DNA from 2 places in the Lysinibacillus pakistanensis genome. Region 1 is predicted to be linked to the other one. Evidence: riboswitches for the same ligand, from Rfam matches in the RefSeq annotation. Region 1 holds a riboswitch; the other holds the start of a gene.
What was found. Region 1 has a riboswitch for FMN ahead of ribE (riboflavin synthase). Riboswitches for the same ligand answer to the same signal wherever they lie in the genome.
Positions count from the first base shown of each region.

Region 2: it holds a riboswitch for FMN, as region 1 does, so the genes downstream of both, QNH24_RS06805 (ECF transporter S component) here and ribE (riboflavin synthase) in region 1, are expected to answer to the same signal.

Region 1 is NZ_CP126101.1:1,732,198-1,739,863, reverse strand. Features, by position in the region: gene QNH24_RS08240 (Spo0B domain-containing protein) at 1-491, opposite strand, end outside; gene QNH24_RS08235 (C45 family autoproteolytic acyltransferase/hydrolase) at 800-1,825, opposite strand; gene QNH24_RS08230 (spore germination protein) at 1,950-3,410, opposite strand; gene ribH (6,7-dimethyl-8-ribityllumazine synthase) at 3,537-4,004, opposite strand; partial or broken gene ribB (3,4-dihydroxy-2-butanone-4-phosphate synthase) at 4,040-4,639, opposite strand; gene ribE (riboflavin synthase) at 4,663-5,301, opposite strand; FMN riboswitch at 5,537-5,662, opposite strand; FMN riboswitch at 5,784-5,909, opposite strand; gene QNH24_RS08210 (aminoglycoside 6-adenylyltransferase) at 5,935-6,813, opposite strand; partial or broken gene QNH24_RS08205 (SDR family oxidoreductase) at 6,865-7,666, opposite strand, start outside.
Region 2 is NZ_CP126101.1:1,446,489-1,454,154, forward strand. Features, by position in the region: gene QNH24_RS06800 (RNA polymerase subunit sigma) at 1-1,185, shown strand, start outside; FMN riboswitch at 1,375-1,563, shown strand; gene QNH24_RS06805 (ECF transporter S component) at 1,782-2,369, shown strand; gene QNH24_RS06810 (sodium-dependent transporter) at 2,595-3,941, shown strand; gene QNH24_RS06815 (STAS domain-containing protein) at 4,007-4,393, opposite strand; gene QNH24_RS06820 (methyl-accepting chemotaxis protein) at 4,536-6,230, opposite strand; gene QNH24_RS06825 (ATP-binding protein) at 6,309-6,740, opposite strand; gene QNH24_RS06830 (SpoIIE family protein phosphatase) at 6,747-7,666, opposite strand, start outside.

The DNA of each region.
Region 1 (7,666 bases):
GTTTTATCTCTAATTGGTGCTCCAACTGAAAGGTAAGAACCATGTACAGAATCTGGTATTACCTCTGTTACAAATGTTTCTCCCTTATAAGCCCGTTGTACTTGCCGTTCAGGAACCGTACAGACTTCACCAATATCAAAGCCTTCTGTTATTTCGCTAGGCATCCCCATAATCATGGCATGTGATACCTTAGGATTATCTACCTTTAAGGTATAAACAAATAATGCTCCAAGTTTAATTCTCGCATCATTTAAATAGCTTCGTAATTCCCAATAATAATCGTTCTTTTCTGGATTATTTATAAATTGTTGGTACGCATCCACGTCAATAGAGGATGCAATCGAAATAGCAGCTTCAAGGCTTTGGTTCGCAATAGATTCTTCCACCGTTTTTTTCATCTTAATATAAGATGTAAAGATATTTAAACTTGTAAACAGTAGTAATAAAATAGTTGATAGGATTAGGATTAGTTTTAATTTTCGGTTTTTCATACTAAGTGGTACTTCCTCATCTCTAGAAATGAATAATGACATGATGTAGCTGGAGCAAGTTTTTTGATAGTGGCTAATGTCAACAGAAACAAATATGTAAATAGTCGTAATCATTATACTATAATAAACTTCTTCTTATTGTTTGTTGTTTTTTTCTTTAGAGTAATATAGTCTTGTTTATCCTACTTTATCAAAATCATAAAAGCAATTTTTATTTTTAGTGCAGAGCAAAGTAAAAAAAGAGAGTAGCATGGAAGCTACCTCCTTTTTCGAAAGCATGTATGATTTTTACACACAGCTCAACTTTTTTAATTTGTATAGATGATGCCCTTTATCTCTTTTGGAAGCATTAGTGCTCCCTCCAAGTATTCTTTAAATGAAAATGCTGTTGGTTGCGCATTTCCACCTATCCCAACAAGAATCTCTAATGTTTTCGGTTGATAAATAATCGTATGTAATGTGCCAAAGTATTCTTGATAATTATGATAAAATAATGGTGAATTTTCAGTGTTAAAATGTTGATAGAGGGCTGTTGTCGTTAGTTCTTCCTTCAGTAGTTTCGTTAAAAATTGCTTTCTATGAATAGAGCCTTCTATCATTTTCTTATTTTTTTCAATTAATTGTTTAGATTCAAAATGATTTGTACAAATGAAAGAATTTTCCCGCTTGATTACTTGCTTCTGTGGAGAGGCTTCGACTACAATGGCTCTCCCACTACAATCTGTCATAGAATAATTATAGCAGTAACCATGTGGAATTTCCTTTATTAGCATACACGCCTCTTCAATTGTTTTACATTGCTCTAATAGTATACGAATAATTGTAGAGGCGATAAAGCCTTCTTCGGAGTGCTCATGATTAACAAAATGCAGCCCAACTACTAACCCGTATTCATTCATCCCATCCAGTCTACCAATAATTTGCTGACTGAACCCGATACTTGCATAACCATTCTCTGGATTAGAGAAAACAAGCCTAGCATCATACAAAGCTGGACTGAAATCATAATTACGGACATACATCCCATCACGCATAAATGCTGTACAGCCCATCTCCGGAAAAGTAATAGTGTAGCCACTGTACAATCTGAGCACAGTGTCTAACGATAGAGCTGTACCAGCACTCAAGCCCTCCATTTCATTGATAAGCTGTGGACAATGTTTCTGTAAAAGTTGTTTCGCTATTTGAGTATTAGTAGACCTGGTTAAGTGCAATAAAGCATCTTTTTGCATTTGCAATAAAGATAATAGCCCTTTGCTTTGCTGTAAACCAATTTGGTAGTAGCTACCTTTCACATCTTCAACTTTAACGACTAGCTCTTCATAACCTGTCATGTTCATTTTCTCTCCCTTATCAACTCATTTTTCAAAATTATAAAGCTTCAAGTAAATAGAAGGTCAAGGAAATGGTTTATGGAAACAAAGAAAAGAACTAGGTACAGCCAGCTTATACCTAGTCCTATTTTTTTCTTTTATGGGATGTTCTTGTTTTATCCTGCACATTTAAAAATGCTGGACGTTTACCATAGCCTTTAGGAGATAATCTCAATAAAGATTTTTTCATATCCTGCCAATTTAAATCTGCTCCTAAATTTAAGTATGGAATGCCAAGGACTCGCAAATTTGCTGTATATAGAAGAATGAAAAAAATTGCTATAAAGAAGCCATACAAGCCGAAAAATGCTGATGCTAATATAATGATAATGCGAAATATACTCATTGCCGTGACAAAGGATTGATTGACAAGTGTATAGGCTGCGATACTCGAAATAGCAATCACAACTATCATTGGAGGACTTGTAATACCAGCTTTAATCGCTGCATCTCCAATGATTAGACCTCCAACGACACTCATGGATCCACTAATGATACTAGGAAGACGCATATTGGCCTCACGGAACATTTCAAACATAAATACCATTAGTAGTATTTCTAGAATCGTAGGAAATGGAAGCCCTGTCCTTGATTGTACAACTGTTGCTAAAAGAATCAACGGTAATTGATTTTGATGATAAGTCGTAAGTGCTAGCCAAAAGCCTGGTAAAAGCACACTAATTAATATGCCAACAATTCGTAGTAGTCTTTCCATTGAACTAACAATAATCGGAAAATAATAATCCTCGCCTGATTTAAATACTAGCAGCACGTTAGCTGGCGTAATAATGGCATAAGTGACCCCATCCACCATTATCACAATTCTACCGTTAATTAAGGCCTGTAAAGCAAAATCAGGACGACCTGTATAATCATGTCTCGGAAGAATTTTTGCACTTTGCTCGATTCTCTCCATTAAAATATCTCCACTAAATACAATATCCGTATCTACTTTTTTAAGATGTACTTTGATGTCCTCTAGCATTTTTTTATTAACAATATCATCCATATAAAGAATTGCTACAGTTGTTTTAGAACGTTTGCCGATTTCATATGTTTCAACACTTAACGAATTTGTAGGTAATCGTTTTCGTAATAAAGCAATATTAATATCGATATCCTCAATAAAATCGTCTCTTGGACCCTTTATAACTAATTCGAGAGCTGTTTCTCTAGGCTCTCGATTTGGCTTTTTAGGAATATAACTTGTAAATATTAATTGTTCATCTTCAAAATACAGCAGCACATATCCTTTATAAACTTTTGTAATGATGTCCTCTTTTTCAGAGATATTTTTTAAATGAGGAATGTGTAGATGATTTAAAATATCTTCCTCTAATAAATCACCTGAAATTTTTTTTAGCATCGATTGGAGCTCTTGAACAATAACGGTTTGTAGTAATTGTTCATTAATCATCGCATCACAATAAATAACATGTACCGCATGTTGCTGCATTATATACCTTTGAAAAATCACATCAGCAGAGCGTTGAAATAGTGCCTTCAAAGTTTGCAAATTTATGATTTGTTCCATTTGAATACTCATCATCTCCTACTGAGTCAGCTCCAGATTCGTACATGCATCCATATACTTACACAATATTTTCCCCATGCTTGTTTAAAATATTCAGGTTTTACAGATAAGATACTTTAGATAAATTCAAACTTTGTTTTAGCCAATCATTCTCTTTAAATTCGCCATTTCGATAGCAGACATTGCGGAATCATAGCCTTTATTGCCTGATTTTGTACCTGCACGCTCAATAGCTTGCTCAATATTTTCAGTTGTCACAATGCCAAAAATGACAGGTACATCTGTTGTTAATGATACGTTGGCGATTCCTTTTGCCGATTCATTGCATACATAGTCATAATGTGTTGTCGAGCCACGGATCACTGTTCCTAAACCAATGATAGCATCGTATTTCTTTGTTTCTGCAAGCTGTTTTGCAATAAATGGAACCTCAAATGCACCAGGAACCCATGCTACATCAATAAAGTCCTCATCTACACCGTGACGCTTTAAACCATCGAGGGCTCCGTCTAATAACTTACTTGTTATAAATTCATTGAATCGACCTACTACGATAGCAATTTTTAAGTCTGTACCAATTAATTGTGCTTCAAATGTTTTACCCATTTCTAAATTCTCCTTTTTTAAATTGTCATTTTGAGATTTTGCTGGCGATATAACGCCAATTCTTCAATTGAAATTATTTTTAGCTGATGATGCGCTGCATAGTTGACTAGTTCATTGAAGCGTAGCATTTTTCCATCGTCCCCCATAATTTCACAAATAATGCCTGCGGGGATACTGTGGCAAAGCTTAGCTAAATCAATGGTTGCTTCAGTGTGACCCCTACGCTCTAACACACCATTCTCCTTTGCGATTAGCGGAAATACATGGCCTGGTCTACGAAAATCATTTGCCTTCGCTTGTGGTTCAATCATTTTTTTAATTGTCATTGCGCGTTCAAAGGCGCTTATTCCTGTCGTTGTATCCATATAGTCGATACTAACGGTAAATGCTGTTTGATGATTGTCTGTATTATTACTTACCATCGGTTGTAAGGCTAATTTTTGTGCGAGCTGCTGTGTAATTGGTGTGCAAATAAGTCCTCTTCCATATGTCGCCATAAAGTTTATCGTATCAGGTGTCATATACTCTGCTAAAGCCAATAAATCTCCTTCATTTTCTCGATCCTCATCGTCTACTACAATAATCATCTTGCCCTGTTTTAAATCCTCTATTGCTTCTTCAATTGTATGCAGCAATATTGGCACCTCCTCACTTTTTGTTAAAATCCGTTTTGTGCTAAAAAGTCTCTCGTAATAGTTGGTGCTTCCTGACTATGCTTTAGCTGGTGCAAAATGTATTTTCCAACTAAATCCGTTTCAATATTCACTGGAGCGCCAATTTTCTTCATACCTAAAATAGTTTCTTTATACGTGTGTGGTATCAGTGATACTGTGACACTTTTTTGCTCAACGTGAAAAAGCGTTAAGCTCGTACCATCAATCGTAATGGAGCCTTTTGGAATACAATAGTTTGTTAAATCCTCGGATAGCTCAATATCGATATAAACTGCGTTTGCTAATGGTCGTTTACGTACTATTTTCCCTACTCCATCCACATGCCCTGCTACAAAATGGCCACCAAATCTTCCATTTGCAGGCATGGCACGCTCTAAGTTAACTGGGTCTCCTACAGCAAGCTGCTGCAAATTTGTTGCCTTCACCGTTTCTGGCATGACATCCATCGTTAGCTCTTGATCCGTAAAATTTGTCACTGTTAAACAAACGCCATTGACAGCTATACTGTCTCCGAGCTTTACATCCTCTATCATTTTTGCTGAAAGAATCGTTATTTTCATACTTTGCTGATCTGTTTGCAAGGTTTTCACTGTGCCAATATCCTCAATAATCCCTGTAAACATTTTTCCACCTACTTTCTTTCTACGCGTTAAAGGCTCTATCCATCGGTTTTGGGATTCTATCCATCAAGTTTTTGAGGTCAATCCTTCGCTTTTCTAATGCTATCAATCACTTTAAGCGTTCTATCCCATCAAAGAAAAAACCCCCTTCGCTTGAAAGGGGTTTGGGAGTTTATATAAATAAGACGTCAGCAAATAAACCTTATGAAATCCCATATTTTTCATAGGCCGCCATCTCATCGTTCTTCTCCCATCCAGACTATCACTGTCGGTTTTGGATTTGCACCAAATCAGCTTTCGCTCACGGACTTTGAACTGCTTCATCACCGCCGATTGGGAATTTCACCCTACCCCGAAGAACATGCAGCTATTTAATTTTTTCACTAAATAAAAAAACCTCCCAATCTAAACGATGGGAAGTAGTTAACATAAAAGCATAATCAAATAATCCTTATAAATTCATTCGAATTTAAAAAGATTGCACTTTTACCCTTCTCCCATCCAGACTGTCACTGTCGGTTTTGGATTTGCACCAAATCAGCTTTCGCTCACGGACTTTGAATTGCTTCATCACCGCCGATTGGGAATTTCACCCTACCCCGAAGGATTTTTATTTAGCTTAATCATACGATAACACTATTTTATAATATTATCCACAAAATTGTTTACTAAAAATTTCTGATAAACTTCATCCACATACACTCTTATATTCTTTTCATAAACAGGATATTCTACTTCAAGCCTTGTAGCCACTTGCTGTGATGCCTTTGCGAATAAATCAAAGGCTAGTAATAATGCTTGCCATATAGCTTTTTTAGAGGATAACTCAAAGGTCCCCATCAATTGTGAAACTTCCTCTGCATGTAAATACTGAGATATATACTTATAACGTTTGCCAACACTTAAGCTAAATTCTGTTTCAAAGCCAACTCGCCAAGATAGCATTCGAAGTAATTCTTCCCGTAAAATATGTTCAAAATGGTAATTGGCAAAAAGAAGCTCATTGCGACAAATGCCTTTTACTACATAAGTTGAAACCATCCAAAATTCATTGCAACAATCGTCAAATGAACGTGCACTTGGCTTTTGTACATGATACGTAACATCTGTTGCTTCAGGAACATTTAAACAGCGCTGGTCTTTATCCAGAATGATTTCTAAAAGTCCATCATTTTCAAGATAAAGCTCCAATTCTTCAATAGGGACTAGAGTCAAATCAATTTTTGAATGATCGATAAATAACATTAAATAGGAAAACCAATTGCCTAGTTCTGGTGGAAATAATTCCATATCCTCTGGGGTTTGTGTTATTAATCGCTCGCCTAAGAAATCAATCCATTTATTATTTTCAAGAAAAGCTGCCATATCAGTTACAACAAAGGAAATATCATAATCCTGAAAATCATCCCTTGGCACATTGTGATTTGTTCTTGAACCCTCCATTCCTACTACTCGAATGCGTTCATCCTTTTTAGCAAAATCTAATAGTTTATCAATAGGTCGAGTATTTTCCATATCATTTCTCCCTTAGCAATATATCTGCTATTTATAATAGCAAATAGATACTTATGTTTCCGTCATGATGCCACCATTGACGTGCAAAACCTGACCAGTAACAAAAGAAGAATCATCAGAAGCTAAATAAATATAAGTAGGTGCAAGCTCAAATGGCTGACCTGCTCGCTTCATCGGTGTTTCTAAGCCAAATGTTTTGACATATTCTGCTGAATAGCTAGAGACAATTAGTGGTGTCCAAATTGGGCCAGGGGCAACTGCATTCACTCGTATTCCCTTTCTCGCTAATTGTAAGGATAAAGACCTAGTGAAAGAGACAATCGCTCCTTTCGTGGAGGAATAATCGACAAGTAACGGAGCCCCAGCGTAAGCTGTCACGGAAGCAGTGGAAATAATTTCCCCACCCTGCTTCATATAAGGTAATCCTGCCTTTGTCATATGAAAATGCGGAAAAATATTGGTTTCAAACGTATCATACAATTGTTCATTTGAGATATCCAAAATGCTTTGCTGCGGAAATTGGACACCTTGATTTAAAATCAGTATATCTAGCTTACCAAAACAGTCCATCGTTTTTCTTACTACTTCCTTAGAAAACTCAGGATGACGTAAGTCCCCTTCAATCAATAGAATGGACTGCCCATGCCTCCACCATTTGCTTCGTTGCTTCTGCATCAGATCGTTCATGTGGCATATAGGTAATAGTCATATGAGCTCCTTCCTTTGCAAACCCAATAGCAACAGCACGACCAATTCCACTTTCTCCCCCAGTAATTATGGCGATTTTCCCCTGTAATTTTCCACTTCCTTTGTATGCCGGATTGTCAGAAATAGGAATTGGTTGCATAACATA
Region 2 (7,666 bases), 290 kb from region 1:
TTATTGGCAGATGCCCGCTTGCAGGATAATGTTCATCTACAAGAAGCCATCCAGCAGCCAATAGAAGAAATGTCAGCCCAAGAACAACAGCAAAGTACAGAAACAACAAAGCCCAAAAACCGTAAATGGCCAATCTTTATGAGTGTTGCCGCTGTTTTCGCATTAACAGTAGGTGTAGGCTCTATGTTTATGAATAATAATCATTCTAAGCTAGATCAGGCGACGGCACCTGACATTGCACCATATTCTACTATGGAAGATGCGCCAGCTGCCAAAAGTGCTGAAAATCATGATAATTTTTTGGATTCGAGCATTGTTGCAGAACATGCTAAAATTATGTCTTTACGTACCTCGGTGTATGAGGAAGACTTAACGGATGCCGTTGTCTTCCGCATTGGTTTAGCAAGCAGAGATGTAGAAAGTGTACCAATGACATATGTTATTCCCAATGAGCGAGTTGAAGAAGATTTTGGGAAAGAAAAACCTTCTACATTACAAATGTATAAAAAGTATGCACCACAAATTGAAGAGGAAGCAAAAGGCTTTACTAACTATCATCCATATCAAGGTGAATTGAAGGAAAAGGATGATAAGTTGATTCATGTTTTACCTGAGAAAAATGATTATGATGTAGCTTCTGCACCTGTGAATGAGTACAAGGGAACCTTGCAGGATACATTTTCAGACTCTGAATATACAGAGGTTGAGTTTGAAAACGCAGATGGTACGCCATACGAGTTCTCTCAAGAAGGAGAGCCGAGTAAGGCCATGTCGTTAACAGGTCCGAGTCATTTTAATTATTACTTATATAAGGACCATGATAATGGGGCTGAATATTTATCACCTGATTTTCGTCAAACTTTTTCCTCGGTAACAGAAGCGATTACGGTTATGCGCAATAAAAATGATGATGTTTATGTTCCTGTCGTTCCAGAAAATGTGACTTATACTGTGCAAGAGGTTGCTGAGGGTGTAATTGTAACCTTTAAAGATCCTCTTGATTTAACATCAATGGACCCAGTTCGAGCAACACAATTAATCGAAGCAATGATGCTAACGGCTGCAAGCTTTGATAAACAATTACGCCTAGATAATGTAGTTCAGGAAAGCTGGGAAGGCTTTGATTTTAAAAATTTCCTACCCAAGCCAGTTGGCCCAAACAAGCAATATATGGAGACACCATAGAACTTTATGGTGAAGTTTAAGGAGTATTCTCATACATCGACAGTGGGACGAGAATACTCCTTATTGATTTTGATAAATCATCTAACTGTCCATAAAACATACAAATCTAATAGGATTTTTTAAGCAGAACTATTTACTTTTTCTAAATAATTCATTATAGTAAAGCTGTAGAACAAAAATAATATATTGATTCATCTTCGGGGCAGGGTGAAAATCCCGACCGGCGGTAATAGAGTTGTAAATCGCTAATGTGAAAAACATTGGCTCGAATGATTTACCAAAGACTCTTCAGCCCGCGACCTGTGCAAAGTTTTTTGCATGGCTGACTTGGTGTAATTCCAAGGCCGACAGTTAGAGTCTGGATGGGAGAAGATGGAGGTACGATCGTCATTTGTTATTTTACATTGGCTATGAACGAGCGTTTTTTCAATATGGCTTTAAAGTCCGCTCAAAAATAGCTAATTAATGGCGTTTATTAATCATGCCTATTCTCCCTTATGCGAAAAATGCATAAGGGTTTTTTCGTGAATAACATATGATTAGGTCGTAGCCTTTCTTCTTGCGAGATTGAATCAGCAAAGAGGAGAGAGTTTTCAATGAAGAAAAATGTTAAACTTCAATCGTTTATTACGATTGGCATGCTGAGCAGTATTTCGTTTTTATTAATGCTATTTAATTTTCCAATTCCACCATTCCCAGCGTTTTTGGAAGTGGATTTCAGTGATATGCCTGCATTATTAGCAGCCATCACTATGGGACCTGTAGCGGGAATTCTAGTAGAGTTATTTAAAAATGTATTGGATTGGATTTTCTCAGGCACGCCAACGGGAGTACCAGTAGGACATATCGCTAACTTCACAACAGGTATTTTATTTATTTTACCAGTATCCTTTATTTTTAAGCGTTTTAAAAACATTGGGGGTCTTATTGGGGGCTTGGCAGCAGGAACAATCGTTATGGCGGTTGGTATGAGTGTTCTTAACTATGCTGTATTTTTACCGATGTACACGTACTTTTTAGGGATGGAGCCTGTTGTAGGGGATTCATTATATACAATGATTGTGGCTGGAATCTTGCCATTTAATATTGTCAAAGGTATTTTATTAACTGTTATCATGGCTTTATTATTTACAACTATGCGCAAATGGATTGATCGACAGCGTCATATGTATTTAACAAAATAAGATTATATATAACCTCGAGTGATTTCATAGGCTCGAGGTTTTTTTATGGATAGAAATGCGAAAGTGAGGGATAGAACGCTTGAAGTAATGGATAGAAATGCGAAAGTGAAGGATAGAATCTTTGAAATAATGGATAGATTCATCAAATGAACTTAATCTAGTCGAGCCCAGTAATTTCATGTAGAATTAAGAAAGAGTTTAGAAATGCTAGAGGAGTTTGAAGAGATGAGTGAGAAAAAGGGACAATGGTCTAGTAAACTAGGCTTTATTTTGGCATCAGCAGGTGCAGCAATCGGATTAGGGGCAATTTGGAAGCTTCCATATGTTACTGGTCAAAGTGGTGGGGGAGCATTTTTCCTAGTCTTTGTTCTATTTACGTTGTTAATTGGTTTACCGATGCTATTATCAGAATATGTGTTAGGTCGTGGCACCCAATCTGAGGCGGTCACTGCCTATAAAAAAGTGGCACCAACGAAGCCAGGCTGGGCATGGATTGGCCGCATGGGTGTACTGGGTTGTTTTTTATTATTAACTTTTTATAGTGTTGTGGGTGGTTGGATTTTTATTTATAGTGGTCTTGGTGTGGCTGGAACAGTTATTGATCCCGCTAATAACCCTAGTGAACTATTTGGAAAGATTATAGGTACGCCTTGGATTACATTACTTGGTTTAGGGTTATTTACGCTAGCTAATGTACTAGTGATATCTCTTGGTGTACAAAATGGTATAGAAAAGGCCAATAAGTTTATGATGCCACTATTGTTTATTATGTTTATTGTACTTGTTGTCCGAGCAGTAACATTAGACGGGGCAATGGAGGGTGTGAAATTTTTCTTATGGCCAGACTTCTCTAATATTACGGGAAAGGCTATTTTAGAAGCGTTAGGACAATCCTTCTTTGGCTTAGCAGTAGGATTTTCCTGTCTTGTGACCTACAGCTCCTATTTAAAGAAGGATGTAAGCTTACCTAACTCGGCGGGCTCAGTTGTTCTTTTAACGGTACTTGTATCGTTTTTAGCAGGATTAGCGATTTTCCCGGTGGTATTTGCCTTTGATTTAGAGCCAGCTTCTGGACCAGGCTTACTGTTTATGGTGCTACCGACAGCATTTAGCCAAATGCCATTTGGTGAAGTATTCTTAGCGTTGTTTTTATTACTATTTTTATTTGCAACGTTAACATCTTCCTTCAGTTTATATGAAATTATCGTGGCAGCATTTATAGAAAAGGGGCGAATGTCTCGCTCAGCATTAACACTATTATTAGGTATGGTAGTCTTTATTGCTGCAATTCCAGCAGCACTGTCATCTAGTACCTTAGCTGATGTATCATTCTTCGGGAAAACAATTTTTGATACGACAGATTTTCTAGTATCGAATTTAATGCTTCCATTAGGAAATTTATTAATAGCTTTCTTTATTGCACATATAGCCGATAAAGAATTTGTGAAGAAGGAATTACTGATGGGAAGTCAGATGGGGCAGGGGTACTATTCTACATATCGATTATTAATGTTAATTGTAGTACCGATAGTTATTCTTGTTGTTTTACTAAATATGCTTTTACAATATTAAAAAAGCAGGGGTGTATTCCATTCTCAGGAATACACCCTATTGTAATAATGGGGGCAACGATAGGGTTAATATTCGTTAAGTGATAATTCTCCTAACCAGTCTTCTTTAATCATCTTTCTTGCTTGCTCTTCGCTGTTTGTAATAGGAAAAACTTTATCAACCTGTGAAATAGCGAATAAGTTGCGGATGAAATCATCGACGACAATAATGGCGATTTTCTTTTCTTTTAAAGATACTTTTTTGGCAAAGTTGACAATCATTCCAAAGCCAGTACTATCAATATTAGTTACTTTTTGCATATCGATAATATAGCCATGCTTTGTTTCTAAATTAAGCGATTGAAGATCTTTTTTTATATCCTCAATCAGCCCGTATTCTAAATCGCCAGTAAATGCAATTAAGATATAATCAGCCTTTGTGCCAACATCCATCGCAATTTTCTTCTGATTCATACTATAGCGCCTCCACTTTCCTTTTCATGTTTATCGAATAATTTATATTTGGCATTGTGGGAGTCGTGAATGTCCGTATAAGCAAATTGTTTTAATAAACTCCCACTGATTCTAACACACATAGTATCATGTTAAGCCTTAATTAAAACTTAAATTTATTGACTTCGTTTTGTAATTTATCAGCAATTGTTGCTAATTCATCTGAGTTTTGTGTTATCTCAGCTACGGTTGCATATTGCTCCTCGGAGGTAGCGGCGATTTCCTCTGTTGCAGCCGCAGCGTCTTCAATGATGCGAGAAATGTCATGAATAGCTTGTTGAACACCTAAGGAGTTATCATTGACATGCGAAAATGCAGACTTCATTTGTTCAACACCTTTTTCCGTTTCTACAACCTTCTCCACTATCTCTTTTAAGGCAGTTCCTCCCTTGTTGATAATTGTTACTTGCTCCTCTACCGCAAGTAGATTACTTTCCATTGTACGAACTGTTACTGATGTTTCGGCTTGAATATCATTTATAAGATTTGTAATTTGTCCGGATGCCAGGCTTGATTGCTCGGCTAACTGACGTACCTCAGAGGCAACAACCGCAAAGCCTTTTCCTTGATCTCCTGCGCGTGCAGCTTCAATGGCTGCGTTAAGGGCAAGTAAATTTGTTTGCTCTGCAATACCTGTAATCACGGTGATAATACCACCAATTTCTTCAGAGCGTTTACCTAGTTTTTGAATAGAGTCTGTTGCATAAGAGACTGTTTGCGTTACAGCACTTAAATGCTTAATTGCTTCATTAATCGCTTCTTCTCCTTTACGTGCAATTTTCGATGATTCTATGGCACTAGTCAAGGTCATTTCAGCTTTTTGTAAACTACTCGATGCTTCTTCGATTGTTTTTTGCATCATTGTTACAATTTGCTCAGCTTGATCGGATTGTGTTGTTGTTCCAACTGCAATTTCATTCATCGTTAATGCAATTTGATTAGAAGCCTCGCTTGTTTGGTGTGATGATTCAGCCAATGAGTGGGAAGAGTTAGCGATCTGATTAGCGCTGCCAGCCACAATTGTTATCGTTTTTGTTAAACGGTCTTTCATATTACTAAATGCTTGTGCTAAATCTGCTATCTCATCTTTGCCTTTAGGATTTAATAATTTTACATTCAAATTTAAATCTGCAAGCTCTTGGGCATTGGAACTTAGGATATTAATTGGATTAATGATTTGTCGTTGTAAAAACCAACTAATACCAACAATTAATAGAATGGCAATCCCTAAGGAAACGGCTATATTTTCAAGGGCAGATTTTGTTGCAATGCTTATATAAGGAGCTGTTGGAACGGCTGTTGCCCATACGCCTATTACATCTCCTTTGCTATCTAAAATAGGGTCATAGGCTCCCTGGTGCATGCTTCCTAAAACACTGGCTGAACCAATAAAACGTTTTTTTTCTCCTAATACTACAGTGGCAACTTCGTCAGATACTTTCGTATTTAAGGCACGCTGTCCGTTTTCAACTATATTAGTACTAATTCGTGTATCTTTTTGGAAGATTGATACAGCATTACCGTTTGTTAGCTCTCCGACTTTATCAGCGATTTCAAAATTCTCAACCATATTGACATCGCCTTTATATAATTGATTATTTTTGATGGACCAATCTCCAGGGAATTTTGCATTTAAATATTCATAGCTTACCTGAATATCTGATAGTAGCTTAGTATTAGCGCTTTCTAAAAGATTTTTTTTCGCAACATAATAATTTATTCCTGCTAAAAGTGAGGTAAGTAGTAATATACAACTAAAGATTAGCAGGCTTATTTTTTTTCGGATTGACACTCTCATTAAAACTCCTCCCAATTATACGTTTATAGGGTGTGATGTTGAATCTTATTCCAGAGTTGAGTAATGTTTAAAGATTCATCAAAGCCCTTCATTTATATATATTTTTTTTGAGATACCAACTAAAAATTTTGTTTCCGAAATATGCTCAAACCAAATATCGTCAACCATATTTTTAACAAAAAATAAACCACGCCCACGATCTGAATAATCAAGTTCATTTAAATCGTATTGAAGAACCTTATCCCAATCATTTTCAGCTATCCCTTTTGCCTCATCTGTAACAGTTACTTTTATTTCTTCATTGGATTGGTATACATGTATTTGAATTTCCTTTTCTGAGCATGCATCAATTTTCCCCATTGCTTCAACAGCATTTATAACTAATTCATGTACAACAAAGCGTAATTCTTTTTTATAAGGTAGATTATAAACATTTGCATAATTGTCCATAACTTGGTCTACGAATGCTATAGCTTGTGTATCAGGATTTACATTGAGCGTGAATTTCATCACCAATCACCTACCCTGTAATGTAATTGTTATTGAAACTACTGTTATATCATCGCTGTGATCATTGTCGAATAAATTGTATTTTTGAGAAAATTTTTGTAAGGCATAGCTATTTTCTTGTGAGGCATAGGAATGGAAAAAATCCATATCGATATTGTGTTGTTTATTTAATGTCAATAATCCATCCGTATAAAGTATAATGCGATGCCAGCCAGATAAAGGAATTGTTTTTTTTATGATAGGAATTGTAGGAAATAGACCAAGAATGGGTGTGTTCGCTTGGAGAAATACTGTCTCTCCGTACTTTCCAAATAAAAAACCAGCTGGATGGGCTGCATTCACATAGTGTAATGTTCCATTTTTTGTATCAATTAGTATGTAGATAGCCGTCATTAAAAAACGGTCCATATCTTCATCAGAAAAAAGCTCGTAAATTTGACGATTCAGCTCCCGAATAACTGTTACAGGATCGATTAATTTTGTAATCATGCCTTTTAACAGAGATCGAACGGACATGGTAACAAGTGATGCGGCGATGCCATGCCCCATAGCATCATATAAAAGAATAGCCGTCAAATGTTCATTAATCTTGAACCAACAGTACATGTCACCTCCTAATGTATTGGATGTAACATAAAGCCCATCAATCTGGATGTACTCGAGATTTAATGGTGGTGATAAAGCGTTTTTTTGAAACTTTTTTGCGACGATTAAGTCTTTTTGAATCATGCTTTCTTGCTGCCTTCGAAGTTTTGCTTCATTTTGATATTTTGTGGCTACTTGAATTCGAGTTTTAAATTGTGTGAAATCAAATGGCTTTAAAATAAAATCAAATATTCCGGCCTCAAAAACTCTATCAATCGTAATTGTTTTTTCATAAGTAGTAGCAAGAAGGATTGGGACATCAATCCAGTTTATTAAACGAT